3 regions of the Novosphingobium sp. BF6 genome follow, and region 1 is predicted to be linked to each of the others. Evidence: riboswitches for the same ligand, from Rfam matches in the RefSeq annotation. Region 1 holds a riboswitch; each other region holds the start of a gene.

Region 1 (9,986 bases):
CCTTGCGCAGCGACAGGCCGGGCAGGCGGGCGAAGGCGAACAGGACTTCGGCGAACGTGGCGCCGAGCACCCCGGCGTCGGTCAGGTCCGCGCCGGTCAGCTTGGTTCCCTCGATCCGCGCGGAAGTCAGCCGGGCCCGGCGCAGCAACCCGTTGCTGAAATCGCATCCGGTCATGACCGCATCGCTGAGGTCGGTCTGGACGAAGCTCGCTTCCGGCCCCCGGCAGCGGCGGAAGCGGGCGCCGGTGAGATTGGCGCCGTCGAACCGGGCGCGGCGCAGCGAACAGCGCTCGAATGTCGTGTCGCCCAGATCGAGGCCGGAAAAATCGCCTTCGTCGAGCGTGCAGTCGGTCAGGGTGCGGGGACCGTCGGCGGCGGGTTCCAGCAGGGTTTCGCGGGTGACGGTGGCTGCGATCATGCGCGCCTTATGCCGCAAGGAGGCGATGCCGCAAGGGCGGGTCTGCGTTTCGGGTCATTTGATGCCGCCTGACAAGCCGCGACAGTCACGCGAATGTCATCGCGGCGCTCTAGGCGCCCCTGCGTGACCCTCGGCGATTCTCCGCGCGCGCAGCGCAAGTCCGGCAGCATCGGCCTGACCGGGGTGGCCGTGTTCTCGCTCCCGGTCCTGCTGTTCCAGGCCGTCGAACTGGCATGGCGGTCCTACCTGCCGGCTTTCCTGACCCAGACCGTCGGCATGACGCTGGCGCTGGTGGGGGCGCTCATGCTGGGTGTACGGGTGCTCGATGCCCTGGCGGATGTCGTGCTCGGCTGGGTCAGCGACATGGTCCCTACCCGTTTCGGTCGCCGCGCGCCGTGGATGGTCATGGGTGCCGTGCTCGTTCCCCTGGGCGCGCTGCTGCTGTTTCTGTCGCCGCCGGGAGCGGGACTGGGGCGGGTGATCGGCGCCAGTCTGCTGCTGCACATGGGCTATTCCTTCATCGTCACCCCGCACGGCGGCTGGGGTCTCGAACTCTCCAACGACAAGGGCGAGCGTACCCGGATCATGGGTGCCAAGGTCTGGTTCGGCGTGATCGGTGCCATCGGCATGCTCGCGCTGATCGGACTGCTGGAGGGGCGGTTCGGATTCGACATTCGCGCATTGGCGATGGTGCTGGGCACCGTCATTGCCGCAGCGGCGCCGGTGACGGTGCTCGCCGTGGTGGCGATGTTTCGAGAACCGGGCCCGGTCGGGACGGCGCGGCCGCGCGGCTCTCCCATCGCCCTGGCGCGGGATATGATGCGCGATCCGGACTTGCGGCGGATCCTGCTTCTCTATCTGCTGTGCGGCACGGCCGATGCAGCGACGGCGGGCACTTTCCTGTTTCTGGTTGGACCGGTTCTCGGGCTGACAGGTCAGGCAGCGCTGTTCATGCTGATCCAGCCGGTGATGACCCTGTTCATGCTGCCGATCTGGGCGAAAGTAGCGGATCGGATCGGGCGGCGCCGGGTTCTGGGCCTGGGCTTCGGCTGGCAGGCGCTGGTCATGCCGCTCGCCTTGACGGTCCCTTCGGGCAGTGCCGTGCTGTTCGGCCTGTTTCTGGCCTTGCGTGGCCTGACTTGCGGCGTCGACTACATGCTGCTGCGCGCCATGGTGGCGGATGTCGCCGAACGCGGGGGCGCACGAAGAGCCGAATTGGGGGCCAAATTGGGGGCAAGCCAGGGACCAAGGTCTTCCGCCAGCTATTATGCGCTGAGCAGCGTGACGCTCAAGCTCGCGCTCGGACTGGGCGGAGGGCTGGGTCTCTGGCTGATCGGTGCGGCGGGCTTTCAGGTCGGGGGGGCGCCCGATGCGGCGGCCGGTCTGGCCGTAAGGCTGGCCTTCGTGCTGCCTTCGGTTGCGGCGGGGCTGGGCGGACTGGTCCTCCTGGGCGGTGCTCGATTCTCCCCGGCCCGATCCCTCTTGCGGAGGGGCGCGCCAGCGGCTAGCTGAGCCGTTCCTGCGGCCGCTTCTATCGGCGGCCTGCGGGAAGATCGCGCCGGTGCCTCGAGCGAGGCTTAATAGGGAACGCGGTGAGGGAGGTTTCTCCCGAATCCGGGGCTGTCCCTGCAACTGTCAGCGGCGAGCAAGATGCCATGGCCTGCTTCGGCAGGCCGACCACTGGCCCCCGCGCGAAGCTTGCGCGAAAGCCGGGAAGGTTGCGCATCGCGCTTTGACCCGTGAGCCAGGAGACCTGCCGGCGTATCGGTCGCTCTTGCCCTGGTCCAGGGATAGGCCAAGGCTCGGTACTCCGCGTGAGCGACGAAGCCGTGCGGCTGGGGCTGCACCGGCGTGCAGAACGGGCGCTTGCCGCGCTGGCCCGTCGCTGCGCGCGGACCGGCCCTTGGCCGGCAAGCCCCGGTCTTCGTCGCCGTTGCGTGGCAGGATGCCGTGGTGCCCGCTTTCCAGAAGCCTGCCCCTTTCGCCGTGCGCGGCTGGTGCCCCGATGCCTGGCGTCCGATGATGGCGGGCGACGGGCTGATCCTGCGCGTGAAGCCGCGCCACGCGCGGCTCATGCGCGGCGAAGTGGCGCTGCTGTGCGACCTCGCGAACCGCTTCGGCAATGGCGCGATCGATCTCACCAACCGCGCCAATCTCCAGATCCGGGGCCTTCGCGAGGCGGATATGGCCGAGGCGCTGGCGCTGCTGGTGGAGCGGGGTCTGGTCGATGCCACCCCCGATAGCGAAAGGCGCCGCAACGTGCTGGTCGCGCCGGACTGGGCCGAGGGAGGCACGGCATGGCGGCTGGCCGACGAACTCATGGCGCGGCTGCACGAACTGCCGGAGCTGCCGGGCAAGATCGGTTTTGCGATAGACCTCGGCGCGGCACCGGTCCTGACCGAGGTTTCCGCCGATTTCCGGCTGGAGCGGGCGGCGGATGCGGCATTGCTGCTGCGTCTCGACGGTCGGGCGGCAGGCGTGCCCGTCTGCGCGGACGAAGCCGTTGATCGCATTCTGGAACTGGCGCGCTGGTTTGCCGAAAGCGGTGCCATCGCCGCCGGTCGTGCCCGGCGCTATGAAGGGCCGCTGCCGGACTGGGCGGACGGTACTTTGCGTCCCGCCGCTTCGCGTGTACCGCTCTTGCCTGGAACCTGTCTCTCCGGCGCAACCGGAGGACGGGTCTGGGGCCTGCCGTTCGGGCGGACCGATGCGGTGGCCCTGTCCCGGCTGATGGCGAAGACCGGCGCGGAGGCTCTCCGCGTGACGCCGTGGCGCGCCCTCGTGACCGAGGGGGGCAAGGCGGAAGACGTCGAAGGCTTCCTCACCGATCCTGCCGACCCCCGCCTCGCTGCCGATGCCTGTCCCGGCGCTCCCGCTTGCCCGCAATCCACCGTCGAGACCCGCGCGTTGGCCGAACGTCTGGCGCCGCATGCTTCCGGCCGTCTTCACGTCTCGGGCTGCGCCAAGGGCTGCGCGCGGGCGGGCGTCGCCGATGTCGCGATCACCGGGCGCGACGGCGCCTTCGACCTTGCATTCCAGGCGCGGGTCGGGGACCCGCCGGTCTTGTCCGGCCTGACCCCGGAGCGCCTGCTCGCCCATTTCGGAGCTTACTGATGGCCTATCTCTACGAAAAAGACGGCGCGGCGATCTACCGGGAGTCCTTCAGGACGATCCGGGCCGAAGCCGATCTCGCGCGCTTCGCGCCGGTGGAGGAGCGCATCGCCGTGCGCATGATCCATGCGGCGGGGCTGGTCGAACTCGCCGCCCATATCCGTTTCTCGCCGACCTTTGCCGAAGCGGCGGTCGCGGCGCTGGAGCGCGGCGCGCCGATCCTCTGCGACGCGCGCATGGTCAGCGAGGGGGTTACCCGCGCCCGCATGCCTGCCGGAAACGCGGTGATCTGCACGCTGAACGACCCACAAGTGCCGGATCTGGCGCGGGACATGGGCAATACCCGCTCCGCTGCCGCGCTGGAACTCTGGCGGCCGCATCTGGAGGGCGCGCTGGTGGCGATCGGCAATGCCCCGACCGCGCTGTTCCACTTGCTGAACATGCTGGAAGACCCGGCCTGTCCGCGTCCGGCGGCGATCATCGGCTGCCCGGTCGGCTTCGTCGGCGCCGCCGAGTCCAAGGCAGCCCTGTGGGAAGTGCAGCCGGTGCCGTGCTGCGTGGTCGAGGGCCGCCTCGGCGGCAGCGCGATCACCGTGGCGGCGGTCAATGCGATCGGGAGCGGCGCGGAATGAGCGTAGGCACCGCTCACGGCACCGTTCACGGCGTCGGGCTGGGGCCGGGCGCGCAGGACCTGCTCAGCGTGAGGGCGGACCGGCTGGTACGCGGCGCCCGCCACGTCGCCTATTTTCGCAAGGCGGGAAGGCCGGGGCAGGCGCGCCGGATCGTCGAGGGGATGCTGCGCGAGGACGTGGTCGAATTCGCGATGGAATATCCGGTGACGACGGAAATTCCCCTTTCCGATCCGCGCTACAACGACTGTCTGGCCGAATTCTACGCGCGCTGTACCGCCCATCTCGATGCGCTGGCCCGCGCGGGCGAGGACGTGGTGGTGCTCTGCGAGGGCGATCCGTTCTTCTACGGTTCGTTCATGCACCTCTACAGTCGTCTGGCCGGATCGGTGCCGGTCGGCGTCGTGCCGGGGATCACCGGCATGTCGGGCGCCTGGACCGCCTGCGGCACGCCGATGACCTGGGGCGACGACGTGCTCACTGTGCTTACCGCGACGTTGCCGGAGGAAGACCTCGCGCGCCGCATCCGCGATACCGATGCGCTGGTGGTGATGAAGATCGGCCGCAACCTCGCCAAGCTGCGCCGCGCGGTGGCGCTGGCCGGGCGCGAGGGTGAGGCCTGGCTGGTCGAACATGCGGCGATGGCCGAGCAGCGGGTCACGCCGCTTGCCGAAGCGAGCGAGGTGACGCCCTATTTCTCGATCCTGCTGATCCACGGCCAGGGGCGGCGGCCATGAGTGCGGCGGCGAACGGCGGCTGGGTGGCCGTGGTCGGTCTCGGGCCGGGAGGCGAAGCGCAAGTCACGCCCGAAGTCACCGCCCTGCTGGCCGAGGCGACCGATGTGATCGGCTACGCGCCCTATGTCGCCCGCGTGGCCGCGCGCGAGGGACTGGTGCGCCACGCCAGCGACAACCGCGTCGAACTGGAGCGTGCCGCCCATGCGTTGTCGCTCGCGGCGGCGGGGCGGCGGGCGGTCGTCGTGTCCTCGGGCGATCCCGGCGTCTTCGCGATGGCCTCCGCGCTGTTCGAGGCCTGGGAGCAGGGGCCGCCCGCGTGGCGGGACCTCGATATCCGCGTGCTGCCCGGCATCACCGCGATGCTGGCCGCCAGTGCGCGGGCGGGGGCGCCGCTCGGGCACGACTTCTGCGCCATCAACCTCTCGGACAACCTGAAGCCCTGGGCGTTGATCGAGCGGCGGCTGCGGCTGGCGGCGGAGGCGGATTTCGCGATGGCCTTCTACAACCCGCGCTCGAAAGCGCGCCCGGACGGTTTCGCGCGGGTTCTCGACATCCTGCGCGAGGCCTGCGGGCCGGAGCGGCTGATCCTCTTCGCCCGTGCCGTCTGCACGGCGGAAGAGCGCCTGGACGTCGTTACCCTGGCCGAAGCCCGTCCCGAAATGGCCGATATGCGGACGATGGTGATCGTCGGCTCCAGCACCACGCGGCTGGTCGAGCGCGGGTTCGGCAGCGCGCGACCTCCGGTGCTCTACACGCCGAGATGGGCGGGATGAGCGAGCCAGTCCATCACGTCGCCGACCTCATGGACCGTGGCGCGGGCGGGTATGAAGGGGCGGTCGATCATCAGCACCGGCAGGCTCAGCCGCCGCGCCGCGACGATCTTGGCCTCGGCACCCGTGCCGCCCGCGTTCTTGCAGACGATAAGGTCGATGCCGTGCTCCTGCAGAAGGTGTGTGTCGCCCTCCACCGTGAACGGCCCACGATCGACGACGAGCCGGTGGTCCGGCAGTGCGGGCGCCACCTCCGGCCTGTCCACGAAGCGCAGCAAATAGCGGTGCTGGGGCTGGGCGGCGAAGGCCTCGACATGCATCCGCCCGAGCGCGAGCATCACGCGGCGCGCCGGGCCGGAGAGGACGGCCACGGCGGCGGCGATGTCCGGCACAGTGTGCCAGCGGTCGCCGGGAACGGGCTGCCACGCCGGGCGCGTCAGGGCGAGGAGCGGCACCCCGGTCGCTTCGGCGGCGGCCACCGCATGGGCGCTCATCGTCGCGGCGAAAGGATGGGTCGCGTCGATCAGGCGGGTGACGCCCTCCTCGCGGATATGGCGTTCGAGGCCGCTCACCCCGCCGAACCCGCCGATGCGGATCGGGACCGGCTGGGCGCGCGGGTTTGCCGTCCGTCCCGCATAGCTCAGCGTGGCGTTGAGGCCGCGTTCCGCCACGGCGGCGGCCAGCGCGCTGGCTTCGCCGGTGCCGCCAAGGATCAGGATATGCTCCATGTCTGACCTTCTCCAGAAGCCGTGGCTCACGATCGTCGGGCTGGGTGAGGACGGGATTTCCGGCCTGTCCGAGGCTGCCCGCACCGCTCTTGCAGAGGCCGAAATCGTGACCGGGGCCGTGCGGCATCTCGGCCTGCTTTCGGGACTTAGTGCGGAATGCCGACCATGGCCAGTGCCCTTTGCCGAGGGGGTGGCGCCGCTGCTGGCCTTGCGGGGGCGGCGGGTGGTGCTGCTGGCTTCGGGCGATCCCTTCTTGTTCGGTGCGGGAACGGTGGTGACGCGCGAACTCGCCCCCGGCGAATGGAAGGCGCATCCGGGGCCTTCGACTTTCGCGCTCGCCGCTGCGCGGCTAGGCTGGGCGCTGGAGGGGACGCTCTGCATGGGCCTCCATGCCGCACCGCTCGCGCGGCTGCGGCCCCATCTGGCGCCGGGCCTGCGGGCGCTGGTGCTGCTGCGGGACGGCGCGGCGGTTCGCGCGCTGGCGGACTATCTGTGCGAGCAGGGCTTCGGGGAATCCGCGCTCGTCGTGCTGGAAGCGCTGGGCGGCCCGCGTGAACGGGTGCGGCAGGCCACGGCGGCGGGGTTCGATCTTGCCGATATCGCTCACCCCGTGGCGGTGGCGCTGGCTTGCGTCGGAGCGGGCCGTGTGATGCCGTGCGCTTCGGGGATCGACGACGACTGGTTCGCCCATGACGGCCAGATTACCAAGCGCCCGGTGCGCGCGCTGGCGCTCTCCGCCCTCGCGCCCCGGCCTGGCGAGACCTTGTGGGATATCGGCGCGGGATCGGGTTCGATAGCGATCGAATGGCTGCTGTCGGGGCGGGACCTGAAGGCTCTGGCCTTCGAACGCGACCCGCAACGCGCCTTGCGCGCGCGCGCCAATGCCGAGGCGCTCGGTATGGCCCATCTGGAGGTCGTCGAGGGACCGGCGCCCGACGTTCTTGACGGACAGCCGCAGCCCGATGCGGTGTTCATCGGCGGCGGCCTTTCGCTGCCGCTGGTCGAGCGGCTACGACGATTGCGGTCGGGGACCCGGCTGGTTGCCCATGCCGTCACGCTGGAATCGGAGGCGCTGCTGGCGCAGTGCCAGTCCGAAATGGGCGGCAGCCTGCTGCGCATCGAACTGGCGCAATCGGCGCCGCTTGGCAGCAGGCGCGGCTGGAAGGCGCATTATCCGGTGGTGCAGTGGAGCGTCACGCTGTGATCGTGGCGGGCTTTGGTTTTCGGACGGGCGCGGCGCCGTCCTCGCTGCGCGATGCTTTCGAGTTGGCTTGTGCCGATTGCGGCCTTGCAATCACGGCTTTGGCCGCTCCGGCCGACAAAGTGCATCCGCTTGCTCCGCTTGCCGCGGAACTGGGTGTCCCGGTCGTCGCCATACTGCCCGAGGCACTTGAACAGGCGCCTACCACCACCGTTTCGCCCGCCAGCCTCGCCGCCCGCCGCACTGGAAGCGTGGCCGAGGCTGCCGCTCTGGCGGCGGCAGTTCCCGGCGCCCGCTTGCTTACGACCCGCCACGTTTCGTCCGATCGCGTGGCGACTTGCGCCATCGCCCAGGGAATTTCGCCATGACCGTTCACTTCATCGGCGCCGGTCCCGGCGCGCCCGATCTCCTGACCCTGCGCGGGCGAGACCTGATCGCCGCCAGCCCGGTCTGCCTCTATGCCGGATCGCTGGTGCCTGCCGCCGTGCTCGACCATTGCCCGCCGGGTGCGCGCATCCTCAACACCGCGCCGATGGACCTCGACGCGATCATTGCCGCTATCGTCGAGGCCCACGGCGAGGGCCATGACATTGCCCGCCTCCATTCGGGCGACCTCTCGATCTGGTCGGCCATGGGCGAGCAGGTCCGCCGTCTGCGCGCGCTGGGCATTCCCTTCACCGTCACGCCGGGGGTTCCCGCCTTCGCCGCCGCCGCCGCCGCGCTGGAGGCCGAACTGACCGTGCCGACGATCGCCCAGTCGCTGGTGCTCACCCGCACTTCCGGCCGGGCCAGCGCCATGCCCGAAAGCGAGAGCCTGACCCGCTTCGCCGCGACCGGCAGCACGCTGGCGATCCATCTCTCGATTCATAACCTTGCGAAAGTCGTCGAGGACCTCTCGCCCGAATATGGACCGGATTGCCCGGTCGCGGTGATCTGGCGGGCGAGCTGGCCGGACGAGCGGGTCGTCCGCGCGACACTCGCCACGGTCGAGCAGGCGGTGGACGGCAGCATGGAGCGCACCGCGCTGATCCTGGTCGGGCCGGGATTGGCGACCGATGCGGGCGCGGAGGTGCGGAGCAGTCTCTATTCGCAGGACTACGACCGCCGCTTCAGGCCGCAATCGGCGGAATCGCGCTTTGCCGGAGAGCCGGGTTGAGGAACGGGGCATGATCGATCTCGACCTGATCGGTATCGGCACCGGCAATCCGGAGCACCTGACGCTCGCCGCAATCCGGGCGATGAACGAAGCCGACCTGATCCTCTTGCCCCGCAAGGGCGATGCCAAGTCCGACCTGCTCGACCTGCGGCGGACGATCTGCGACGCGGTGCTGACGGGCGCGACGCGGATTGTCGAATTCGATTTGCCCGAGCGCGATGCCGACGCGGCCTATCTGGAGGCCGTGGACGACTGGCACCAGGCGATTGCCGGGGTCTGGGCTAGGGAGATCGAGACGCATCTTCCGCAGGGCGGCAGGCTGGCGCTGCTCGTCTGGGGCGATCCCTCGCTCTACGACAGTTCCCTGCGCATTGCCGAGCGGTTGCTGGCGGCGGGTGTTGCACTGCACGTGCGGGTCGTGCCGGGGATCACCAGCATCCAGGCGCTGACCGCGGCGCATGGCATCACCCTCAACACACTGGCCGCGCCCGTCACTATCACGACCGGCCGCAGGCTGCGCCGGGAAGGGTGGCCCGAGGGCAGCGACACGCTGGTCGTCATGCTCGATGCCGCCTGCGCTTTCGAGACACTGCCCGCCCAGGACATCCATATCTGGTGGGGGGCCTATCTCGGCATGGTGCAGGAGTGTCTCATCGCTGGAGCGCTGGATGAGGTAGCAGGCGAGATCGTGCGGCGGCGGGCCGAGCTTCGCGCCGAAAACGGCTGGATCATGGATGTCTATCTGCTCAGACGGACAGCGAAGTGAGGTGAAACGCAACTATGGTTGCGCGTTTTGCAATTGTGCTGCACCGCAGCATAGCGCATAAGGATCGGGCCTTTCAGGCATCCTCTCCCAAGACTTTTCCAAGCCGGCCCTTGTGGTCGGCTTTCTTTTTGTCTGCCTTCCGCAAGGGGCGGCGCCGCCGGCCTTGGTTTCCCAACGACAAAGGGGCGCAGGACCGTGAAGTCCTGCGCCCCCTCCTGCATTCTCCCGAAGGAGAACTGGTACCGGGTCTAGAGGTCAGGCGCCCTGCGGCGTGACGCTGCCCGAGAAGCGGCGACCGGCCTTGGGGATCGACGAGCCGGTCAGCGGACGCGGGGCGCCGGGGCCGCGCGGTTCGCTGGGACGGTCGATATGGCCGGTTTCGATGAGCTGGTTGATCTCGTCACCCGAAAGCGTCTCGTATTCGAGCAGGGCCTGGGCCAGCGCTTCGAGCTGCTCGTTGTAGTCATTGA
Region 2 (9,986 bases), 870 kb from region 1:
GCCTCGATCAGCGCTTCCGGGGCATTGCGGCCGGTGACGAGAACATGCTTCATCTCGCCGCGCGCGGTCAGCACTTCCAGCACTTCGTCGAGCGGCAGGTAATCGTAGCGCAGCACGATATTGAGTTCGTCCGCCAGTACCATGTCGTAAGCCGGATCGGCGACCATGCGCTTCACTTCTTCCCACGCCTCACGCGAGAGTTCGATGTCGCGGGCGCGGTCCTGGGTGTTCCAGGTGAAGCCTTCGCCCATCGGCTTGAACTCGACCTGATCCGGGAAGGCATCGAAGACGACCTTCTCGCCGGTGGTCATCGCGCCTTTAACGAACTGGACGATGCCCACTTTCTTACCGTGGCCGATGGCGCGCACCACCATGCCGAGGGCGGCGGTGGTCTTGCCCTTGCCCTTGCCGGTGTGGACGATCAGCAGGCCCTTTTCGACCGTCTTTCCGGCCATGATCTTGTCATGCGCGGCCTGCTTCTTCTTCATCTTCTCGGCGTGCTGTTCGTCGGTACGTTGCACCATGGTCATGCTCCTGAGAGGGCCGTGAGCGTCAGGCCCGCACTGTTCGATCGGGGTTTCCAGAGGCCGCGCTCCAGCGCCTCGGCAAGGCGCGCGGCGGTTTCGCGCAGGGCGGCGGGGTTGGCCTCCGCCAGAAACGCGCGCACCGCCTCGTCCTCGATGAAGGCGGCGTGGACGGCGTCGAAATGGTGGTCCTTCACCGCGTGGGTCGTGGCGGCGAAGGCGAAAAGGTAGTCGACCGAGGCGGCGATCTCGAACGCGCCCTTGTAGCCGTGGCGCATGACGCCCGCGATCCACTTGGGATTGGTGACGCGCCCGCGTACGATGCGGCCGATCTCGTCCTCCAGTGTGCGGACGACCGGACGCTCCGGGCGGCTGTGGTCGTTGTGGTAGCTGATTGGTGCGCGGCCTTTCAGGTGCTCGACGGCGGCGGCGATCCCGCCTTCGAACTGGTAGTAATCGTCGCTGTCGAGCAGGTCGTGCTCGCGGTTGTCCTGGTTCTGAACCACGGCATCGACCGAGGCGAGGCGATTGGCGAACAATTGGCGTTCGCTGTCACCGTCCACGCCGCCGCCATAGGCGTAGCTGCCCCAGTCGAGATAGACGTCGGCCAGATCGCTGCGCTCATGCCAGATTTTCTCGTCGATCATCGCCTGAAGGCCGGCACCGTAGGCACCCGGTTTGGAGCCGAACACGCGCGCTCCGGCGCGGCGGGTGGCCTGCGTTTCGGCCTCCCCATCTTCGACCAATTTCGCGGTTTCGGCGCGGTGGCGCTCGGCGGCAGGGTTGTCGCCATCTGGTTCGTCGAGCGCCATCACCGCGCGTGCGGCGCTGTCGATCAGGTCGATCTGTTCGGGGAAGGCATCGCGGAAGAAGCCGGAGACGCGCAAGGTCACGTCCACGCGCGGGCGGCCGAGTTCGGCCACGGTCATCACCTCGAAGCCGACCACGCGGCCCGAAGTCCAGTCCCAGCGCGGGCGCACGCCCATCAACGCCAGAGCCTGCGCGATGTCGTCGCCGCCGGTGCGCATGTTGGCGGTGCCCCATGCGGAAAGGGCCACGGCCTTGGGGTACTCGCCCTCGCGCTGGAGATAGTCCTCCACCAGCAGATCGGCGGACTTGCGGCCGAGTTCCCAGGCAACGGCGGTGGGCACGGCGCGGGTGTCGACCGAGTAGAAGTTGCGCCCCGTGGGCAATACGTCGGGCCGCCCGCGCGTGGGCGCGCCGGAAGGGCCGGGCAGCACGAAGCGGCCATCGAGACCGGCCAGCAGGGCCTCGGCTTCGCGCGGGCCGCAGAGATCGATGCGGGGGGCGAGGTCGGTGCGGATGGCGTCGAGGACGGCCAGCGTCCTGTCCCCCGCTCCGCTCATCCTGAGCTTGTCGAAGGATGCTGGCGCCGCGCTGTGGTCCTTCGACAGGCTCAGGACGAGCGGGGTTTGGGTCGTTTCGCTGACCCATTCCGCCGCGAGCAGTTCGAGCCGTTCGACGGTGTCGCCGTGGGTGCGCCATGGTTCATCGGATATCGCCCCGAGCGGTTCCGGTCGGGCGCCATTCCAGCGATCGCCCATCCGGCAGTCGAGCGGATCGAAATCCAGCCCGAAGTCCTCCGCCATCGCCCGCAGCAGCGAGGCCTGTCCGTCATGGTCATAACCGCGCGGGGTGCGGGCCAGTGCCACCAGCAGGTCGCGCCGCAATCGGCCTTCGGGCGATCTAGTGAAGACATGCAGACCGTCGCGGATTTGCAATTCCTTCAACTCGCACAGGTAGTTGTCGATGGCCGAGAGCGCATCGTCATCGTCGCCGCTGGCCCCGGCATCACGGTCGAGGCCATGGCTGCGCGCCAAATCGAGAATGTCCCGCCGCAGCCGGTCGAGACGGCGCGGGTCCATTCCGGCGGCGAGGTAGTATTCGTCCACCAGCGCCTCAAGCTGCTTGAGCGGACCGTAAGTCTCGGCGCGGGTCAGCGGCGGGGTGAGGTGATCGACGACCACTGCGCCGATGCGGCGCTTGGCCTGCGTGCCTTCGCCGGGGTCGTTGACGATGAAGGGATAAAGTTGCGGCAGCGGCCCGGCGCATATCTCCGGAAAGCACTCGCGCGAGAGCGAGATGGCTTTGCCGGGCAGCCATTCCAGATTGCCGTGCTTGCCGACATGGACCACCGCCTGCGCGCCGAAGTCCTGCGCCAGCCACACGTGGAAGGCGAGGTAGGCGTGCGGCGGCGGCAGGGCCGGATCGTGGTAGCTGGCCTTGGGATCGATATTGTAGCCGCGCGCGGGCTGCACGGCGACGGCGAGATTGCCGAAGCGGTGCACCGGCAGGCGGAACGCGCCGTCCCGCACGAACGGATCGGCGGATGGCTCGCCCCAGCGTTCGACCATGGCCTTGCGCGCGCTTTCGGGCACCGCGGCGAAGGCGGCTTCGTAGGTCGAAAGCGGCAGGGAATCTTCGCCGGGCCGGTCCAGCGATGTCAGGTCGTTGGTAACGCCGCCGGTCATCACGCGCATCAGCGCGGCGCCGTCCTTTGGCGCTTCGCCGGTATCGTAACCTGCCTCGGTCAGCGCGGCGATGATCGCGGCGGTGCTGGCGGGGGTGTCGAGGCCGACGCCGTTGCCGATGCGTCCGTCGCGGTTGGGGTAGTTCGCCAGCACCAGCGCAACGCGGCGCTCGGCGGACGGGGTACGGCGCAGGCCCGCCCAGTTGGCGGCGAGATCGGCGACGAAGGTCACCCGGTCCGGCGCGACGCGCGGAACGACGATGCCGCACTGGGTCACTTCATCGAAGCGCTCGGCGGCTTTGAAGGCGACGGCGCGGGTGAACAGGCGCCCGTCGATTTCCGGCAGCGCCACGTTCATGGCGAGATCGCGCGGGCCAAGGCCGCGGGCGGCGCCCTGCCACTCGCTTTCCTCGACGCCCGCGAAGGCGACTTGCAGGATCGGACAGTCGGCCTTTTCCAGAACGCCCGGCTTGCGGTCGTCGCCTGCGGAGGAGGAGGCGAAGCTGGTGGCATTGACGATCACATCTGGCGCGATCTCGCCCAGCAATCCGCCCAGCCAATCCACGGCGAAAGGCTCCCGCAAGGCGCGGACGTGAACGGCGGCGACGTTGAACCCGCGCTCCCGCAGCGCCGCGATCATGGCATCCACGGCGTCCGTCGTGCCAGCGATCATCAGCGCGCGGTAGAACACCAGCAGGGCGAGCGGGCGACCTTGGGTCCAGCCCGCCTGCACTTCGGCAAGCCCGGGGCGCTCGGTGCCCGCAAGGTAGAGCCCGGCATCGGCCACCGGCACCGGATCGTCCGGCTCGCCTGCGTCATGGCCGATGGTCCGGGCGGCGGTGCGCAGGAACGACAGGGCATTGGCCGTGCCGCCCTGCCGCAGATAGTCGCGCATCCGCTCGCACAGATCGGCGGGCAGGGTGGAGGCGCGGTCGAGTGCGGGATCGGCCTCTCGGCCATCTGCGATGGCGGCGAAGGCAATGCCGTTCTCGCGCGCGACGCGGGCGATTTCGTCGATGCCGTAGCCCCAGTAGCTCTTGCCGCCGAGCAGGATCACGCAGACGAACGTGGCCTTGGCGATCACCTTCTCGACATAGAGATCGATCGAGTAGGGATGGCGCAGTTGCAGCAGGTTCGCGAGGCGAATGCTGGGCGCGCCTTCTGGCATTCGCGCCGCCGCGCCCGCGAAGCAGGCGAGTTCGCTGTCCGCCACGGTGAGGATCACCATGTCGCCGGGAGACTGGTCGAGGTCGATCGCCTCCTCGCCGTTGGAGCTCGTTCCCGGCGTGGCGGACAGCAGGTGCATCAGGCGTCTACAGTGCCGAGAACTCCGGCAAGCCCCGCCTCGATGGCAGCGCGGTCCAGCCCTTTCTGGCCGATGACGACGAGCTGCGTGCGGCGCACTTCCTGCGGCAGCCATGCACGGTCGTAGAAGTGCTGGATGCGCGGGCCAACGGCCTGCACGACAAGGCGGCTGGGCTTGCCGCCGACCGCGACCATGCCCTTCACGCGCAGCACGTCATGCTCTGCGATCAGGTCTTTCAGGCGAGCGAGCAGGGCGTCGAGATCGGCCACATCGCCGCCGGAGACGACGAAGCTGTCGAAGTCGTCATGGTCGTGGTCCTCGTCCAACCCGTCGATGTGCGAGGGTCGGGAGTCGAGATCGTCCTCGGCAGCGGCGGTGATGCCCAGCAGCGCGGCGATATCGACAGCGCCGTGATCGGCGCGCACGATCTTCACGCCGGGGCGCGTTTCGGCCAGCACCAGCGTCTCGACATGGGCGAGGGCATCGGCATCGACGAGGTCGGTCTTGTTGAGCACGACCATGTCGGCGCAGCCGAGCTGTTCCTCGAACAATTCTTCCAGCGGGCTTTCGTGGTCCAGCATCGGGTCCGCCGCGCGGGCCGCCGCCAGTGCCGCCTCGTCGGTGGCGAAGCGTCCCGCTGCGACGGCATCGGCGTCGATCAGCGCGACCACGCCGTCAACGGTGGCGCGGGTGCGGATGTCGGGCCACTGGAAGGCCTTTACCAGCGGCTTGGGCAGGGCAAGACCGCTGGTTTCGATGATGATGTGGTCGGGCTTGTTCTCGCGGTCGAGCAGCTTCTGCATGGTCGGCAGGAAGTCGTCGGCGACGGTGCAGCAGATGCAGCCGTTGGCCAGTTCGACGATGTCGTCTTCCGGGCAGGCTTCGTCATTGCAGCCCTTCACCAGTTCGCCGTCGACGCCGACATCGCCGAACTCGTTGATGATGAGCGCGAGGCGGCGGCCCTTGGCGTTCTGGAGGAGGTGGCGGATCAGCGTGGTCTTGCCGGCGCCGAGGAAGCCGGTGATGACGGTGGTGGGAACTTTGCTCATATATCGTCTCCCGCGCGCCAGCGACCTGAAACGGCGGGGCTTCCCGTCGCGGGCGCGACGATGGCGGCGCGCCGGGTCGGACCGGCGCACGGGCGCCCGACACGGCATGCCGCTGCGGCCCCGGCCGCATGCATCACGTCGCTCAGACGGAAGAGTTACCGTGCCTCGGCCATCCCCTGGACGCGGGCAAGAGCGACATCGACGCCGGCAGGTTTCCTGGCTCGCGGGTCATCACGCGATGCACCGCCTTCCCAGGCCCCGCATGATTTAGCGTCCGGCCCAGTGGCTGCGGCGGAGATCGTCGTCCCGCCGCGAATGTGCATCGCGCTCGCCGCTTACAGTTGCAGGGACAGCCCCGGTTCCGGATGGCGAACCATCCTTGCCGTGTTCCCATATTAAGCCCCTTGCGGGGCACCGGCGCGATCATGTCCGAGGCACAACGTGTCCCTCGAACCCGGAGGCGATTAGCTGGGCGCGTGCTCGCTCGCAAGCCCCAGCGACTGCAATCGCCATGAGCGGTTGAACGAGAGCACCGTGTGCGAGAGCGGCGCCACGTCGATGGCGAGCGTCGCGGGCAGGGGAAGGGCCAGCGCATGGGCGAGGGCGGCGCGGACGATCATGGGATGGGTGATCGCGCAGACCGGTGCATTCTGGGCGGCCATGCGGTCCATCCATGTTCCGACGCGATTGCGGGCCTGCTCCATGGTTTCGCCTCCCGGCGCACCCCGCGTCGGGTCCGCGAGCCAGAGGGCCAGCGCGCCCGGTTCGCCAGCCTCGATCTCGGCGAAGGAGCGGCCGGTCCAGCTGCCATGGCCGAGATCGGCAAGCGCGGTGTCCCCGCTCGCAACCAGCTTCATCGCCGAGACAGTCTCGGCGGCGGCGCGGGAAGGACTGCGATACACCGCCGCGCGGAAGCGATCCGGAAGCGCGGCGCGCGCGGCCGCGCGGGCACCGGCGACATCGAGCGGTTCCGCCGGGTCGGGAAAACCGCCCTCACGGCTCGATGCCGTGGCGGCGATGCAGATCAGCAGAAGGGGCGTCGCCAAGCGTAAATTCCGTGAAGTCGTTGACGCCGCAGCCCGCGCGGTCCTAAGGATGCGGCGTCGAGTATCGAAGAAGCCGGTGAGAATCCGGCGCGGTCGCGCCACTGTAATCGCACGGGAACCGTCCCGTCGAGAGCCAGACCTTCCTTCTCGGCAGCAGATTTTCCGGGGACGCGCAATCCCGCCAAGGAGCATGACAATGGCTGTTTCCGCCGCAGTTTTCGATGATGCCTTCATTCCGGTAGAGGGCGGCAATGCCATTCCGCTTGAAGACATCGCCCCCTGGGCCGTGCTCGGCACGCTGCTGGCGGTGATCTTCATCTATTTCGTCAGCACCGAGCAGGGCGCTTTCTCGCTGTTCCAGGGCATGTACGTGCACGAATTCGTGCACGATGGACGCCATCTTCTCGGCTTCCCCTGCCACTGATCCAGCGATGACAAGAGACCTGCTCTGGCGCGGGATGCTTGCCGGCATCCTGGGCGCGCTGCTTGCCACGCTCTTCGCACGCGGTTTTGCGGAACCGCAGATCGATCTGGCGATCGGCTATGAGGAAAGCCACTCGGCCCCTGCCCCCTCTGAACACGCTGCGCCTGAACATGCGGCTCCCGAACACGCCGGAATGGCCCACCCCGAACCGCAGGAAGAGGAACTCGTCAGCCGCGATACCCAGAAGGGCGCGGGGCTGGTGACGGCGCTCGCGCTTTACGGCGCGGCGGTCGGCGGGATATTCTCGCTCGTCTTCGCTTATGGCTATGGCCGCATGGGGCACCTCGGCCCGCGCAGTTTCGCGCTGCTGCTGGCGGCGTTGACGTTCGTGCTCGTCGTGGTGGTGCCTGCAATCAAGTATCCGCAGACCCCGCCCGCCGTGGGCAAGCATGAGACGGTAGCGCTGCGCACCGCCGCCTACTTCGGAATGATTGCGCTCTCGCTTGGCGCGGCGGTCGTTGCGGCGCGCATCCGCGGCGCTCTGGCCCGTCCGGGGCGGGGGTTCGATGCGACCCTGCTCGGCTTCGTCGTCTATCTCGGAATCGTCGGTCTCGGCCAGTTCCTGCTGCCGACGATCAACGAAGTCCCCGGCGATTTCCCTGCCGTGCTCCTGTGGAATTTCCGCGTCGCTTCTATCGGCACGCAGTTGGTTCTCTGGGCGACGATCGGACTGGCTTTCGGCCTTTGGGCGGAGCAGGTTCTCAAGCGAGCTCGGTAACTTGCAGCGCAAAGCTCCGATATAGTTCAGGAGCTTTGCGCTTTGACCGTGCGGCGCAGCGGTGCACGACTCAGCTCGTTACCCGCCTGCGTAGTTTTCTGAAGAAGTTTGAGGAAGATAGCGCCTTCTTCTGTCGTAAGATGCGAAATAAGGTCGGCCTGAACTTTCTCCACCAGGGGAGCCGCGATATCCAGCACCTCTCGGCCTTGGCTGCTTAACATCAGCACACGCGCGCGCCGGTCGGTCGGGCTGACCTCGCGGTCGACGAGACGCTTCTGCACGAGCCTGTCGATCACCCCGCCGATGGTGACGCGATCGTAGGCGATCATGCCTGCCAGAGTTTGCTGGTCCAGCCCCGGATGATCGGACAGCGTCAGGAGCGCTGCGTATTGGACCGATGTGAGGTCGAGACCGGCCTCGGTCATGCGCGCCGCGAAACGGGCAACGGAAATCTGTTGCAGGCGGCGGATCAGGTGTCCGGGCATGGTCTCTAGGTCGCTCATGGCGCCACCTAGCGTGAGAACCGCCGTCTGCTCAAGATGATGTTACGCGAGATTGGCCTCTGCCGGTTGTTTTGTAACGATTTTGACGGTCTGATCGTTCAAAATGGCGTCGAAGAAGGCGCCGAGCCGGTCGTGGGCATCGAGCGGCAGGACCTCGGCGATATACTGATCGGGGCGGACCACCACCATGCAGCCGCGGTCCCGATCGATTCCGCGCATGGCGAAGATGTCTCCGGCCTCGGGATCGACACAGAAGGCCTTTTCGTAATCGCGCAGGCCAAGCCTTCCCTTGCGCGGCCAGAGCCGATCGGGAAGTGCGTCCATCGACAACGATCGGTGCGACTGCTGGAACACGGCGCGAATATCGAACACGGCATCGCTGTCGGCGTCGGCCGGCGTGTGGCGGCGCAGTGGCGAGCCGGGGTCATTATCGAGGAAGCGGCAGAGTTTGCCGACGGCGTCGTCGGCAGCAAGAGCGTCCCTGCCTGCGAACAGATAGATCCGCCAGCGCCCATCCGCTTCGGCGACATGCCCGAGGTGCATCGGCCTGGCATCGGCGAGGCGCACGACGGGTGCGGAGTGGAAGCGCATGCCGACCTGGAAGCCTTCGGCCAGATGCTGGTGCTTGCCATCCCCGGTGAGCGGCGAGGGACGATACCGCGTGGCGGTGCCCGCAGTGAAGCGGCCCTGCTTGACGAAATAGCGCTGGAATTCGGCGGGATCGATGCCGTTTTCGTCTTCGTCGGTCTTCGGCTTGGCGCTGAACATGGCGGCGAATTCGCGGTCGAAGTCGATCAGCTCCTTGGCGATTGCCTGGCGCTCGGCCGAATAGCTGTGCAGCAGGTCGGGCGCCGCCTGCCCCTGAAGCACGGCAGCAAGTTTCCAGCCGAGATTGAAGGCGTCCTGCATCGACACGTTCATGCCCTGGCCCGCCTTGGGGCTGTGGGTATGGCAGGCGTCCCCGGCGATGAAGACGCGGGGCGCTTGGCACGCTTCCTCCCCGGCGGGCACGTCGTCGAACTTGTCGCAGATGCGCTGGCCGATCTCGTAGACCGACCACCACGCCACTTCCTTCACGTCGAGCACGTAGGGATGGAGAATCCGCTGGGCAGCGGCGATCAACTGGTCCTGGGTGATGTTCTTCGCCGCGACGCGCTCGCCCTCTCCGAGCTTGTCCAGTTCGATATAGAGACGCACCAGGTAGCCCCCCTCGCGCGGGATGATGAGGATACTGCCCGCGTTCGCCGAGTGGATGGCGGTCTTGAGGCGGATGTCGGGAAAGTCGCTATAGGCGAGCACGTCCATGACACCCCAGGCCTGGTTGGCGGTTTCGCCGCTGAGACGGCGGCCCATGGCCTTGCGGACCTGACTGCGCGCACCGTCGCAGCCGACGACATAGCGGGCGCGGACCTGTTTGATCCCGTCATCACCTTGTGCGCCGACCGGCTGGAGACGTACCAGCACCGGCGCTTCGGGATCTTCCGGAACGGTGAGGTCCACAAGCTGCAAACCGTAATCGGGCACGAGCCGGCTTGGCGAATTGCGCATGGCTTCAAGGTAGAAGTCATGGACGCGGGCCTGGTTGAGAATCACATGGGGGAATTCCGAAAGGCCTGCCTCGGTATCGGCGATGCGGCCATGGCGCGTGATCCGTCGGGCTTCGCTGTCGTCCGGCTTCCAGAAGGTGGTCTCGTTGACCCAGTAGGCTTCCTTGGTGACGCGATCCGCAAAGCCGAAGGCGTTGAACATTTCCATCGTGCGGCAGGCGATCCCGTCGGCCTGACCGAGCGTGAGCGGGCCATCCTTGCGCTCGACGATGCGGGTGCGGATCGCAGGGAATCGGGCCAGTTGGGCTGCCAGCGTCA
Region 3 (9,986 bases), on a different replicon from region 1:
CTCTCGGGCACCAACACCGCGCGCGACTTCGTGGAGTTCCCCAGCCAGTTCAACGAGAACTTCGCGACGATCCCGGCCGTGCTGAACCACTACGCCAAGCACTACCAGACCGGCGCGACGATCCCGGCGGAGCTGATCGCCAAGATCGAGGCTGCGAAGACCTTCAACCAGGGCCTGGGCCTGGGCGAAACGCTGTCGGCGGCGATGCTCGACATCCAGTGGCACCAGCTCTCGCCGGAAGAAGCCGCGCAGCCGCCGATGGCCTTCGAAGCCAAGGCGCTCGCCGCGACGGGTCTCAACACCGACCTGATCCCGCCGCGCTACAAGACCCCGTACTTCCGCCATATCTGGGACAACGGCTATGCGGCGGGCTACTACTCGTACATCTGGACCGAGATGCTGGCGCACGACGGCTGGGACTGGGTGGTCAAGCACGGCGGCATGACCCGCGCCAACGGCGACCACATCCGCAAGTCGTTCCTCGGCCAGGGCCATACGAAGGACTTCGCGGAACTCTACCGCGACTTCACCGGGCACGACCCTGAGGTCGAACCGATGCTGGAAGCGCGCGGTCTGGCGCCGAAGGGTCAGTAAGAACGGGGTTAACCTTGCAAGACGCCGCTCTGGAAACAGGGCGGCGTTTTTTGTTTTCGGACGAGATGAAAAGAAGGTCCCGCAATACGAGCGAAGCGGTCCCACCGCACAAACCTCGTCGCCCCCGCGCAGGCGGGGGGCCCGCTTCCTTTGCCGCCTCCCGCCCCGCAATGAAGAAGTGGGGTCCCCGCCTTCGCAGGGACGACGAACAGGAGCGAGCGCAATGGTCGGCCTATCCGGTTCTCGTGAGCTTCACAGTTTCCCCCAGCCTCTAGAACTGCTGCCGGAAATCCACTGCCAGCGGGGCCGGGGCGCCGATCGAGAGGGCGCGTTCGCCGGGGTCGCCGAGCCAGTGGGCCGGGCAGTTCCACACGCGGCTGACGACCTCGCGCGAGAGGGCCATTTCGGGCGGACCTTCCGCCTCTACCCGGCCCTTGGCCAGCACCAGCACCTGATCGGCGTGGTTCATCGCCGTCGCCAGGTCGTGGAGGACGAGGACGACGCCCTTCCCCGCCCGTGCCTGCTGGCGCAGGCGCTGCATCAGCGCCAGCCCGTGGGCGAGGTCGAGGCTGGCGAACGGTTCGTCCGCGAGCAGCCAGCCGGGCTGGGTCGCCAGCACGCGGGCCATCAGTGCGCGGGCGCGTTCGCCGCCGGAGAGGGTCGAGACCGGACGATGGCGGAGGTCCTGCAGGTCCATCGCGGCGATGGCGTCCTCGATCGCCGCCTGCGTTTCGGTGGCGGGAGCGCCGCGCCAGGGCAGGCGGCCAAGCGAGATCAGCACTTCCACCGAGACGTCCCAGGCCACTTCCGGCGTCTGCGGCAGGTAGCCGATCCACTGCGCCCGCTGGGCGAGCGAGACGGCCGTGAGCGGCCGTCCGCCCATCACCGCATGCCCGGAATCTGGCCTCACCAGCCCGGCGATGACCGAAAGCAGCGTCGACTTGCCCGCCCCGTTGGGGCCGCAGATCGCGGTGATCATGCCCCGGCGGCAATTGAGCGAAACGCCGTCGAGGCGGCCCGCGACCGTCACGTTGTCGGCACCGAAGCTCATGCCACCATCCCCCGCCGCATCCTCAGCAGCAGCCGCAGGAAGAACGGCGCGCCGAGGAGGCTGAGGGCGATGCCGAGGCGCAGTTCCCCGCCCGAAAGCGGGAGAATGCGGCAGAGACAATCGGCGAAAAGCAGCAGCAGCGCCCCTGCCACGGCGGAAGGCACCAGCAGCGAGGACGGCTTGCGGTCGGTCATCGGGCGCACGAGGTGCGGCACCATCAGGCCGACGAAGCCGATGATCCCCGCCACCGCCACGCCCGAACCGACGATCAGGCCGACACCGAGGATCATCAGCGCCTGAAGCCGCAGCGGCTCCACGCCCAGCGAGCGGGCGGCCATCTCGCCAAGGGTCATCGCGTCGAGGTCCCTCCCGGCGTAGAACAGCACGCCGAGGCCGGTCACGGTCAGCGGCGTCGCGATCCAGACCTCGCGCCAGGAACGGTCCGCCAACGAGCCCATCATCCAGGTGACGATCTCACTCATGGCGAAGGGCGAAGGCGTGAGGCTGATGGCGAGGCTCATCAACGCCCCAGCAAGGCTGGAGACCATCAGCCCGGCCAGCGTGAACAGCGCCACGCCGCCGCCGCGCCCGGCGATCAGCGCCAGCAAGGTCATCGCTCCGCCCGCGCCGATCAGCGCGAAGAGCGGCAGCATCCACGGCGCCGAGGCATAGCCGGTCCAGAAGCTCAGCACCGCGCCCAGCGCCGCGCCCGGCGCGATGCCGAAGAGGCCGGGGTCGGCCAGCGGATTGCGCAAGTACCCCTGCATCGCCGCGCCCGCCGCGCCGAGACCCGCGCCGAGCACCAGCGCCAACACTGCGCGCGGCAGGCGCAATTGCACCAGGATCACCGAGGCGTTCTGCAGTTCGGGGGAAAAGGGGTTGATCCACACGCGGCCCGCCAGCAGCGACAAAGGCACCGCGACAAGGAGCGCGAGAGCCAGTAGCAGGACGAAACGCAAGTTCATGGCGAGAGAGAAACGGTCCTTTGAAGGATTGGCCTATCGGTAAAGGGCTGCGCCGTCTCCAGCGCCCGCCGTGCCGCCGCCAGTTCGTCCAGCGCATGCGGGATCGTAGGCCCGCCGCACCAGAGGATGGAGCGGCTCAGCATGAAACGCCGGGTACTGGTCAGCGCGGAAAGCGCCGGGTGATGCAGCATTCGGTCCTCCTCGGCGAGCGGGTCGCCTACCGCAAAGACCACGCGCGGCGGGTCCGCCAGCACGTGCTCCAGGGGTAGGAAATCGGCCTGGGAAAGGCCTCGCGCGCCGGCAATATTCGTAAAGCCGGTGCGGTGCATCATGTCAACGATCAGGGTCCGGTCCCCGGCCACCAGTCCACCGGATTCCCACATGAGTGCAGGAACTTGACGAGAACCGGGAGGCGGCGCGCTCCGGCGCAGGGCGGCATCGATGCGCGCCACCAGCCGCTCGCCGCGCTCGGGATGCCCCGCCAGCCGTGCCAGTTCGCGCACCTGCTCGCGGGCGGAGGCGATGTCCGTAGCGATCGGCATCTTCACCAGACGATAGCCCAGCCGCCGGAATGCCCCCTCGCTCGCCGGATCGAGGAAGGCGCTGGCGACGACCACTTTCGGGCCGATCGTCGCCACTTCCTCCACCGTGCCCGCGATCGCGCGGTAACGCCGCGCCTCGGCCATCGGCATCGAGCTGCTTTCCGGATCCTGGCTGTAGCTGGAAATCGCCAGCAACTGCCCCGGCCCGGTCACTTCGGCGAGGATCGCGTCGGTACAGGGATTGAGCGAGACGATGGTGGGCTGCGCGGCGCCCCGCGTCACGGCAGCGGCCTCGCTGGCGCCGCCGCCACAGCCCGCCAGCGTCGCGGCGGCACCGGCCAGAACCAGCGCCGCCGCGACCGGGAAGGCCTTGCGCTTCCCCCGCCCGGTTACCGTCAGGGGAAGCGGCAGGATCACATCTTCACCCGCACCCCGGCGTAAGCCGCGCGGCCCGGCGTGCCGTAAGTCCGCACCACTTCGTAGTGCTCGTCGAACAGGTTCTCGACCCGGCCGTAGACCTGGATGTTCTGCGTCACGTCGTAGGCCGCGCGCAGGCCGACCACGACATTGCCGCCGAGATAATAGGTGTTCGCCACGTCGTCATAGCGTCCCCCGCCCACGCGCAGGTCCGCACCGAGGCGGAAACCCTGCGACCAGTGCTTGTCGAGGCTGGCATAGAGGTTGGTCTTGGGACGGCGGGCGAGCCGGGCGCCGGTGTCCTCGTTGGTGGCGTCGAGATAGGTGGCGGAAAGGCTCATGTCGAAGCCTTGCCAGTCGCTCACCTGCATGCCCAGTTCCACGCCCTTGGCGCGGGCGCGGCCGACATTGTAATAGTTCCACGCGGCCAGATCGTAGTCGATCAGGTTCTTCGTCTTGCGGTCGAAATAGGTGACCGAGAACGTACCGTGCCCTTCCGCGAAGGGCTGCTCGACGCCCACGTCCCACGACTTCGAGGTCTCGGGATCGAGCGCACGGAAACCGGCATTGGTATAGAGCTGGTAGAGCGAAGGCGCCTTGAAGCCCTCGCCATAGCTGGCGCGCAGGATCGGCGCGCTCTCGCTGCCGCCGATCACCCAGGCGCCGTTGGCCGAGAAGGTCGTCTTATGGCCGAAGTCCGAGTTGTCGTCGTAGCGCAGCCCGCCGTTCAGGGTCAGGCCGGTGACCGGACGCAGGGTGAGCATGCCGAAGTAGCTGTCGATCGAGGTCGAGTCCTTCGAACCGTAATTGTCCGAGAACTTCTGCTTCTCGGTCTCGGCGCCGACGAGAATGCTTGCCATCTCGACCGGCGTGTAGGAAACCTGCCCCTCGAAGCGGTCGGCGCGGCCATTGGTCGTGTAGGGACCGAAGACCGCGTCGTCGGAAATGCGGCGCGTGTCGGTCAGGCCATAGCCCACGCGGGCGGTAAGGCGGCCGTCGAGGCCCCTGTAGCGCAAGTTCGCATAGCCCACCGTGTCGCGCTTCATGCCCACGTTCAGGGCATCGGCGCCGGTATTGTCGTAATCGTAGTTGGCCTTGGTCCAGTACGTCCCGGCATCGGCGGAGAGGCCATCGACGATCTGCACTTCGGCGCGGGCATTGGCGCTCTTGCTCTCGAAGCCGTCCTTTTCCTGTCCGCCGCGGCGCTCGTTGAAGGCGGAATAGCCGTCACCCTTGAGCCAGTTGCCGCCCAGCGTCAGGCCGACCGGCCCCACCTTGCCCGCCGCCGAGGCGCCGAGCTGCTTCTGGTCGCGCCAGCCGTACTCGGCCTGCCCGCGCGCGGTCCACTCGTCGGTCGGGCGCGCGGTGATGAGATTGACGACGCCGCCGATGGCGCGGCTGCCCCAGAGCACGCCGGACGATCCGCGCACCACTTCGATGCGGTCGAACTGGCCCACGGTCAGGCTGCCGAAGTCGAAGCCGCCGCCGACATCGCCCGGATCGTTGATCCGCACGCCGTCGATCAGCACGAGGCTCTGGGCGTTCTCGGCGCCGCGGATAAAGACGCTGGCGGGCTGGCCGAAGCCGCCCGACTGGGTGAAGGTCACGCCCGGCAGGCGCGCCAGGATATCGGTGGCGGTAACCGCCTGGGTGCGCTCGATATCCGCGCGGGTGACGACCGAGACGGACTGGCCGATCTCGCTCACCGGCGTTTCAGTGCGGGTGGCGGTGACGACGATATTGTCGCCGATATTCTCAAGGGCCGCCTCGTCCGCGAGTGCGGGGGTAGAGACCGCAAGGGCGGTCCCCAGCAGAAATAGGTACTTCACGGGTATTCCTCCAACCTGAACGACTTTTGCCGTCCATGGCGGAGCCCCGCGCGTTTTCCTCTGCGCATGGGCTCGCTGCATGCCGGGACACCCCGCCCGGCTGCGGAACGACCGTCAAAGGCAGGTCTCCTGGCTCCCGGATCGTCGCGCCGCTCCCGCCTTCCCGGTGTGACCCAGTGGCATCGCTTGGAAGGGGCGCTCCCCGGTCACAGTTGCGGGGGCAGCTTCGGACTCGCGCCGAATTCCCTTTTGAGGCCCGGTTGCGGGCCACCCATGACGTATCGCGCGGATTACCGGGCGTCGCGCGGATTGGCAAGCGGTGCGCAAAGCGCGGCGCTCGGGCATCGCCGGGGCAAATCCCCAAGAAAGTCTTAAGCGATTCAGTCTATCCCTCCCGCCTGTGCCGCTTCGGGACGCGCCCATCTCGGCAGATGCCATGCGCGCCGAAGCAGGGTAGGCGCGGGAGTGCGCCTCGTTGAAGTTGCGCCGAGAGGACCCGGATTGACCGCTGCCGCCCTTCCCTCCTGCCCCGAAACCTGGGAGCCGCGCCCGCTCGATTTCCAGGGGAACTTCGTGCGCGGCGGACGGCGGCGGCTCCTGCGTCGACGGCGCCGCTGGACGCTCGGCGCGGCGGCGCTCGTGGCCGTGGCCCTGCCCGCCTTCGCCTCGCCGCCGCTGACCGGATGGGACGGCTTCACCGTGACAGGGGCCGAAACCGCGCAGCCGCCGGTCCTGCCGATGCCCTTCGAGCAGGCGGGCGCCAGCTTCCCCGGCTCGGCCTATTACTATCTCGAAGCCGAACAGCCGGTGCTGAAGATCGGCGAAGGCATCCATTCGGACGCCGAAGACCCGGTGAGCGGCCCCGTCGCCCGCGCCTTCCGGATCGACAACTCCGGCGTCGACCGCAGCCGCGCGCTCCAGTGCCTGACCGCCGCGATCTATTACGAAGCCGCCAGCGAACCCGACGGCGGCCAGCGCGCGGTGGCGCAAGTCGTGCTCAACCGCGTCGCCCATCCGGCCTATCCCAAGACCGTCTGCGGCGTCGTCTACCAGGGATCGGAGCGCCCGACCGGCTGCCAGTTCTCCTTTACCTGCGACGGCTCGCTCGCCCGCGCGCCGCAGCGCTATTTCTGGCAACGGGCCGAGGATGTCGCCCGCGCCGCGCTCTCGGGTTACGTCTACGCGCCCATCGGGCTGGCGACGCATTACCACACGATCCAGGTCAATCCCTACTGGGCGCCGAGCCTCCACTACCTGACGACGATCGGCGCGCATCGCTTCTATGCCTTCAACGGCGCGGCGGGGAACCCGGCCTCGTTCCGCTTCGCCTATCTCGGCGGCGAACCGCTCGCCGCCCCGCATCGCCGCGACGAATCCGCCGCCAGCGCCCTTGCCAATGCCGCGCTCGACCCGCTGGCGGTGCAGCGCGCCTTCGAGGCCTCCGCACCTGCGCGGCTTGAGACGGCGGCGGCGCCCGTAACGGCCAGCCAGCCTCCCGCGCCACTCTATTCCAGCGACGTGCGCGAACGCGGGGGCGAGGACCTCTACCGCGCCCGCAACCTGCCGGAAGCGACCGTTCGCCCGGAATATGCCAATTCCGGCAAATGGATCGCCCAGCCCACCCATTGAAAAGCGGGGTTTAAGGATACTCCAAGGACCGGCGGCAAGGTTTCAGCAACCATAGGCTCTCACCAAGGCTTAGCGGCTTCCTCCTATAAAGAGCCTCCGGGACGCCGCCCCTGAGCGTCTCCAAGAAACGAGGCGCCCTTCCACCATGGCAATCCGCTTTTCCGCCGCCCGGAATGGCTCCTGTCCCATACTCGTGCGTGCGCTCTGCCCCTCGGTGCCGCTCTGCGCCGCCAACGACAATTCCCCGGCGCATGCCCGCCTGCGCCGCCGCATCCGCGAAGCGTCGGCGGATACCGCCAACGAGCGCATCTTCGCCGAAGCCCTGCGCCACTTCGCCCGCCACGGCCTCTCCGCCGCCGCCCATGCCCGCGCCCATGCCGCCGCCGCCCGCCTTGCCGGGGACGAAGTGTCCTGCACCTGGTGGATCGCCATCTGCCGCCAGCTCGACCGCCGCATGGCCGACGCCTTCGCCCAGCGCATCGCCCGGAACGGGTGAGCGTTACCCGACAAAGGGAGAGCATTGCCCCCCGGCCCGCTCGCCCTAAGCTTGTCGAAGGGCCTTCGACAGGCTCAGGCTGAGCGGGGTCGCGAGCGGGAGCGGGATCAGAGGGGGAGCCGAGTCTGGGTCGGGGTCGAGAGAAAACCCAACCGCGTCTCCCTCCCGCAACATTCCGCAAGCTCAGCGACACCCGCCGTTCAGCTCCTCCCTCTACAATAGCCTGAACCGCAATCGCGCGGCGCGACCGTCTGCCCTTTCTCCAAGGCGACTCGCTTCGGGTTACGCTTGCCGGTCATCGGGTCGTGCGAGACAGTGAGTCCGATTGCGACGCCGCTCGCGACGGATGCAATAAGCGCCCCGTCGGTTGCGGAAAAGAGGCCGAAACCTGCGTTTCGGGCCGCGCTTTCCGCGCACTTTCGTGACTTATTGCAATTGCGAACTATTATCAGTAAAAAGCGACACACGAGCCTTTCCCGCAGGCTTTTCCCGGTTGCAATGTCGGTTCGGGGGGCGTAGGCCGCCCCTCGTTGAACACCGGCACCTGCCTCAGCGGGACAAGAGCAGGCCGCCTTTTTCGTCCGTTAGGTCCCGCCTTTGGGAAGGACAAGCAAGCATCATGGCTCGTAAGAAGATTGCCCTCATCGGCGCCGGCAACATCGGCGGCACCCTCGCGCACCTCGCCGCGCAGAAGGAACTGGGCGACATCGTCCTCTTCGACGTCGCCGAAGGCCTGCCGCAGGGCAAGGCGCTCGACCTGTCGCAGTGCGGCCCCGTCGAGGGCTTCGACGCCAAGATCACCGGCACCAACGACTATGCCGACATTGCCGGTGCAGACGTCATCATCGTCACCGCCGGTGTCGCCCGCAAGCCCGGCATGAGCCGCGACGACCTGCTCGGCATCAACCTCAAGGTGATGAAGTCGGTCGGCGAAGGCATCGCCGCCAACGCACCCGACGCATTCGTGATCTGCATCACCAACCCGCTCGACGCGATGGTCTGGGCGCTGCGCGAATTCTCGGGCCTGCCCGCGAACAAGGTCGTCGGCATGGCCGGCGTGCTCGACTCGGCCCGCTTCTCGACCTTCCTCGCCTGGGAATTCGGCGTCTCGATCCGCGACGTGAACACGTTCGTGCTCGGCGGCCACGGCGACACCATGGTGCCGGTCGTGCAGTACTCGACCGTCAACGGCATCCCGGTTCCCGACCTCATCAAGCAGGGCCGCACCACCCAGGAAAAGATCGACGCGATCGTCCAGCGCACCCGTTCGGGCGGCGGCGAGATCGTCGGCCTGCTCAAGACCGGCTCGGCCTTCTACGCGCCTGCCGCCTCGGGCATCGCCATGGCCGAAGCCTACCTCAACGACCAGAAGCGCATCCTGCCAATCGCCGCTTACGTCGACGGCCAGTACGGCGTTGACGGTCTCTACGTCGGCGTTCCCGCCGTGATCGGCGCGAACGGCGTCGAGGAAATCGTCGAAATCGAGCTGGACGCCGAAGCCAAGGCCAACCTCCAGGTCTCGGTCGACGCGGTCAAGGAACTGCTGGTCGCCTGCAAGGGCATCGACCCCTCGCTGGCCTGATCCGGACCATGACGGCCCCGCCCGCCCCGTCATCGCACGGGGCGGGCGAGGTCTTCGGCCATCCGGCCCCAGATTTTACCAAGTTGATTTTACCACGTTGATTTTACCACTGGGGCGGTTGCACTTCGCGGAAATTGCGCCATGGCGCTATCCAAGCCGGAATCGGCCTACACCAGGAACAGGAATTAGGATCGACCTATGTCCATTCTCGTCGACAAGAACACCAAGGTCATTACCCAGGGCATGACCGGCAAGACCGGCAGCTTCCACACCGAAGCCGCGCTGGCCTACGGCACCCAGATGGTTGCCGGCGTTACCCCGGGCAAGGGCGGCACCAGCCACCTTGACCTGCCCCAGTACGACACCGTCGCCGAAGCCAAGGCCGCGACCGGCGCCACCGCCTCGTGCATCTACGTGCCGCCCGCGGGCTGCGCCGACGCCATCCTCGAGGCGATCGACGCCGAGATGGAACTGATCGTCGCCATCACCGAAGGCGTTCCGGTTCTCGACATGGTTCGCGTGAAGCGCGCCCTTTCGGGTTCGAAGTCGCGCCTGATCGGCCCGAACTGCCCCGGCGTCCTGACCCCCGGCGAATGCAAGATCGGCATCATGCCCGGCAGCATCTTCTCCAAGGGTTCGGTCGGCGTCGTCTCGCGCTCGGGCACGCTCACCTATGAAGCGGTGTTCCAGACCACCAACGCCGGTCTCGGCCAGACCACCGCAGTCGGCATCGGCGGCGACCCGGTCAACGGCACCAACTTCATCGACGTGCTGGAACTGTTCCTGGCCGACGAAGCCACCAAGTCGATCATCATGATCGGTGAAATCGGCGGCAGCGCCGAAGAAGAAGCGGCCCAGTTCCTCAAGGACGAAGCCAAGCG

Evidence for each region. Region 1 has a riboswitch for cobalamin ahead of AC4D6D_RS17605 (ferredoxin-like domain-containing protein). Riboswitches for the same ligand answer to the same signal wherever they lie in the genome.
Region 2: another riboswitch for cobalamin. It lies ahead of cobW (cobalamin biosynthesis protein CobW); the one in region 1 lies ahead of AC4D6D_RS17605 (ferredoxin-like domain-containing protein).
Region 3: another riboswitch for cobalamin. It lies ahead of AC4D6D_RS13535 (TonB-dependent receptor domain-containing protein); the one in region 1 lies ahead of AC4D6D_RS17605 (ferredoxin-like domain-containing protein).

Annotation. Positions count from the first base shown of each region.
Region 1 is NZ_CM177776.1:487,824-497,809, reverse strand. Features, by position in the region: gene AC4D6D_RS17615 (pentapeptide repeat-containing protein) at 1-418, opposite strand, end outside; gene AC4D6D_RS17610 (MFS transporter) at 542-1,930, shown strand; cobalamin riboswitch at 1,961-2,192, shown strand; gene AC4D6D_RS17605 (ferredoxin-like domain-containing protein) at 2,270-3,532, shown strand; gene AC4D6D_RS17600 (precorrin-8X methylmutase) at 3,532-4,161, shown strand; gene cobI (precorrin-2 C(20)-methyltransferase) at 4,158-4,895, shown strand; gene cobJ (precorrin-3B C(17)-methyltransferase) at 4,892-5,668, shown strand; gene AC4D6D_RS17585 (cobalt-precorrin-6A reductase) at 5,644-6,393, opposite strand; gene cbiE (precorrin-6y C5,15-methyltransferase (decarboxylating) subunit CbiE) at 6,392-7,597, shown strand; gene AC4D6D_RS17575 (cobalamin biosynthesis protein) at 7,579-7,962, shown strand; gene cobM (precorrin-4 C(11)-methyltransferase) at 7,959-8,750, shown strand; gene cobF (precorrin-6A synthase (deacetylating)) at 8,761-9,516, shown strand; gene ftsH (ATP-dependent zinc metalloprotease FtsH) at 9,772-9,986, opposite strand, start outside.
Region 2 is NZ_CM177776.1:1,357,456-1,367,441, forward strand. Features, by position in the region: gene cobO (cob(I)yrinic acid a,c-diamide adenosyltransferase) at 1-524, opposite strand, end outside; gene cobN (cobaltochelatase subunit CobN) at 527-4,321, opposite strand; gene cobW (cobalamin biosynthesis protein CobW) at 4,321-5,370, opposite strand; cobalamin riboswitch at 5,560-5,804, opposite strand; gene AC4D6D_RS21205 (histidine phosphatase family protein) at 5,835-6,416, opposite strand; gene AC4D6D_RS21210 (CbtB domain-containing protein) at 6,613-6,840, shown strand; gene AC4D6D_RS21215 (CbtA family protein) at 6,848-7,618, shown strand; gene AC4D6D_RS21220 (MarR family transcriptional regulator) at 7,645-8,121, opposite strand; gene AC4D6D_RS21225 (FAD-binding monooxygenase) at 8,164-9,986, opposite strand, start outside.
Region 3 is NZ_CM177775.1:2,757,586-2,767,571, forward strand. Features, by position in the region: gene AC4D6D_RS13515 (M3 family metallopeptidase) at 1-594, shown strand, start outside; gene AC4D6D_RS13520 (ABC transporter ATP-binding protein) at 866-1,645, opposite strand; gene AC4D6D_RS13525 (FecCD family ABC transporter permease) at 1,642-2,610, opposite strand; gene AC4D6D_RS13530 (ABC transporter substrate-binding protein) at 2,607-3,569, opposite strand; gene AC4D6D_RS13535 (TonB-dependent receptor domain-containing protein) at 3,566-5,398, opposite strand; cobalamin riboswitch at 5,501-5,688, opposite strand; gene AC4D6D_RS13540 (cell wall hydrolase) at 5,900-7,027, shown strand; gene AC4D6D_RS13545 (hypothetical protein) at 7,221-7,523, shown strand; gene mdh (malate dehydrogenase) at 8,143-9,105, shown strand; gene sucD (succinate--CoA ligase subunit alpha) at 9,304-9,986, shown strand, end outside.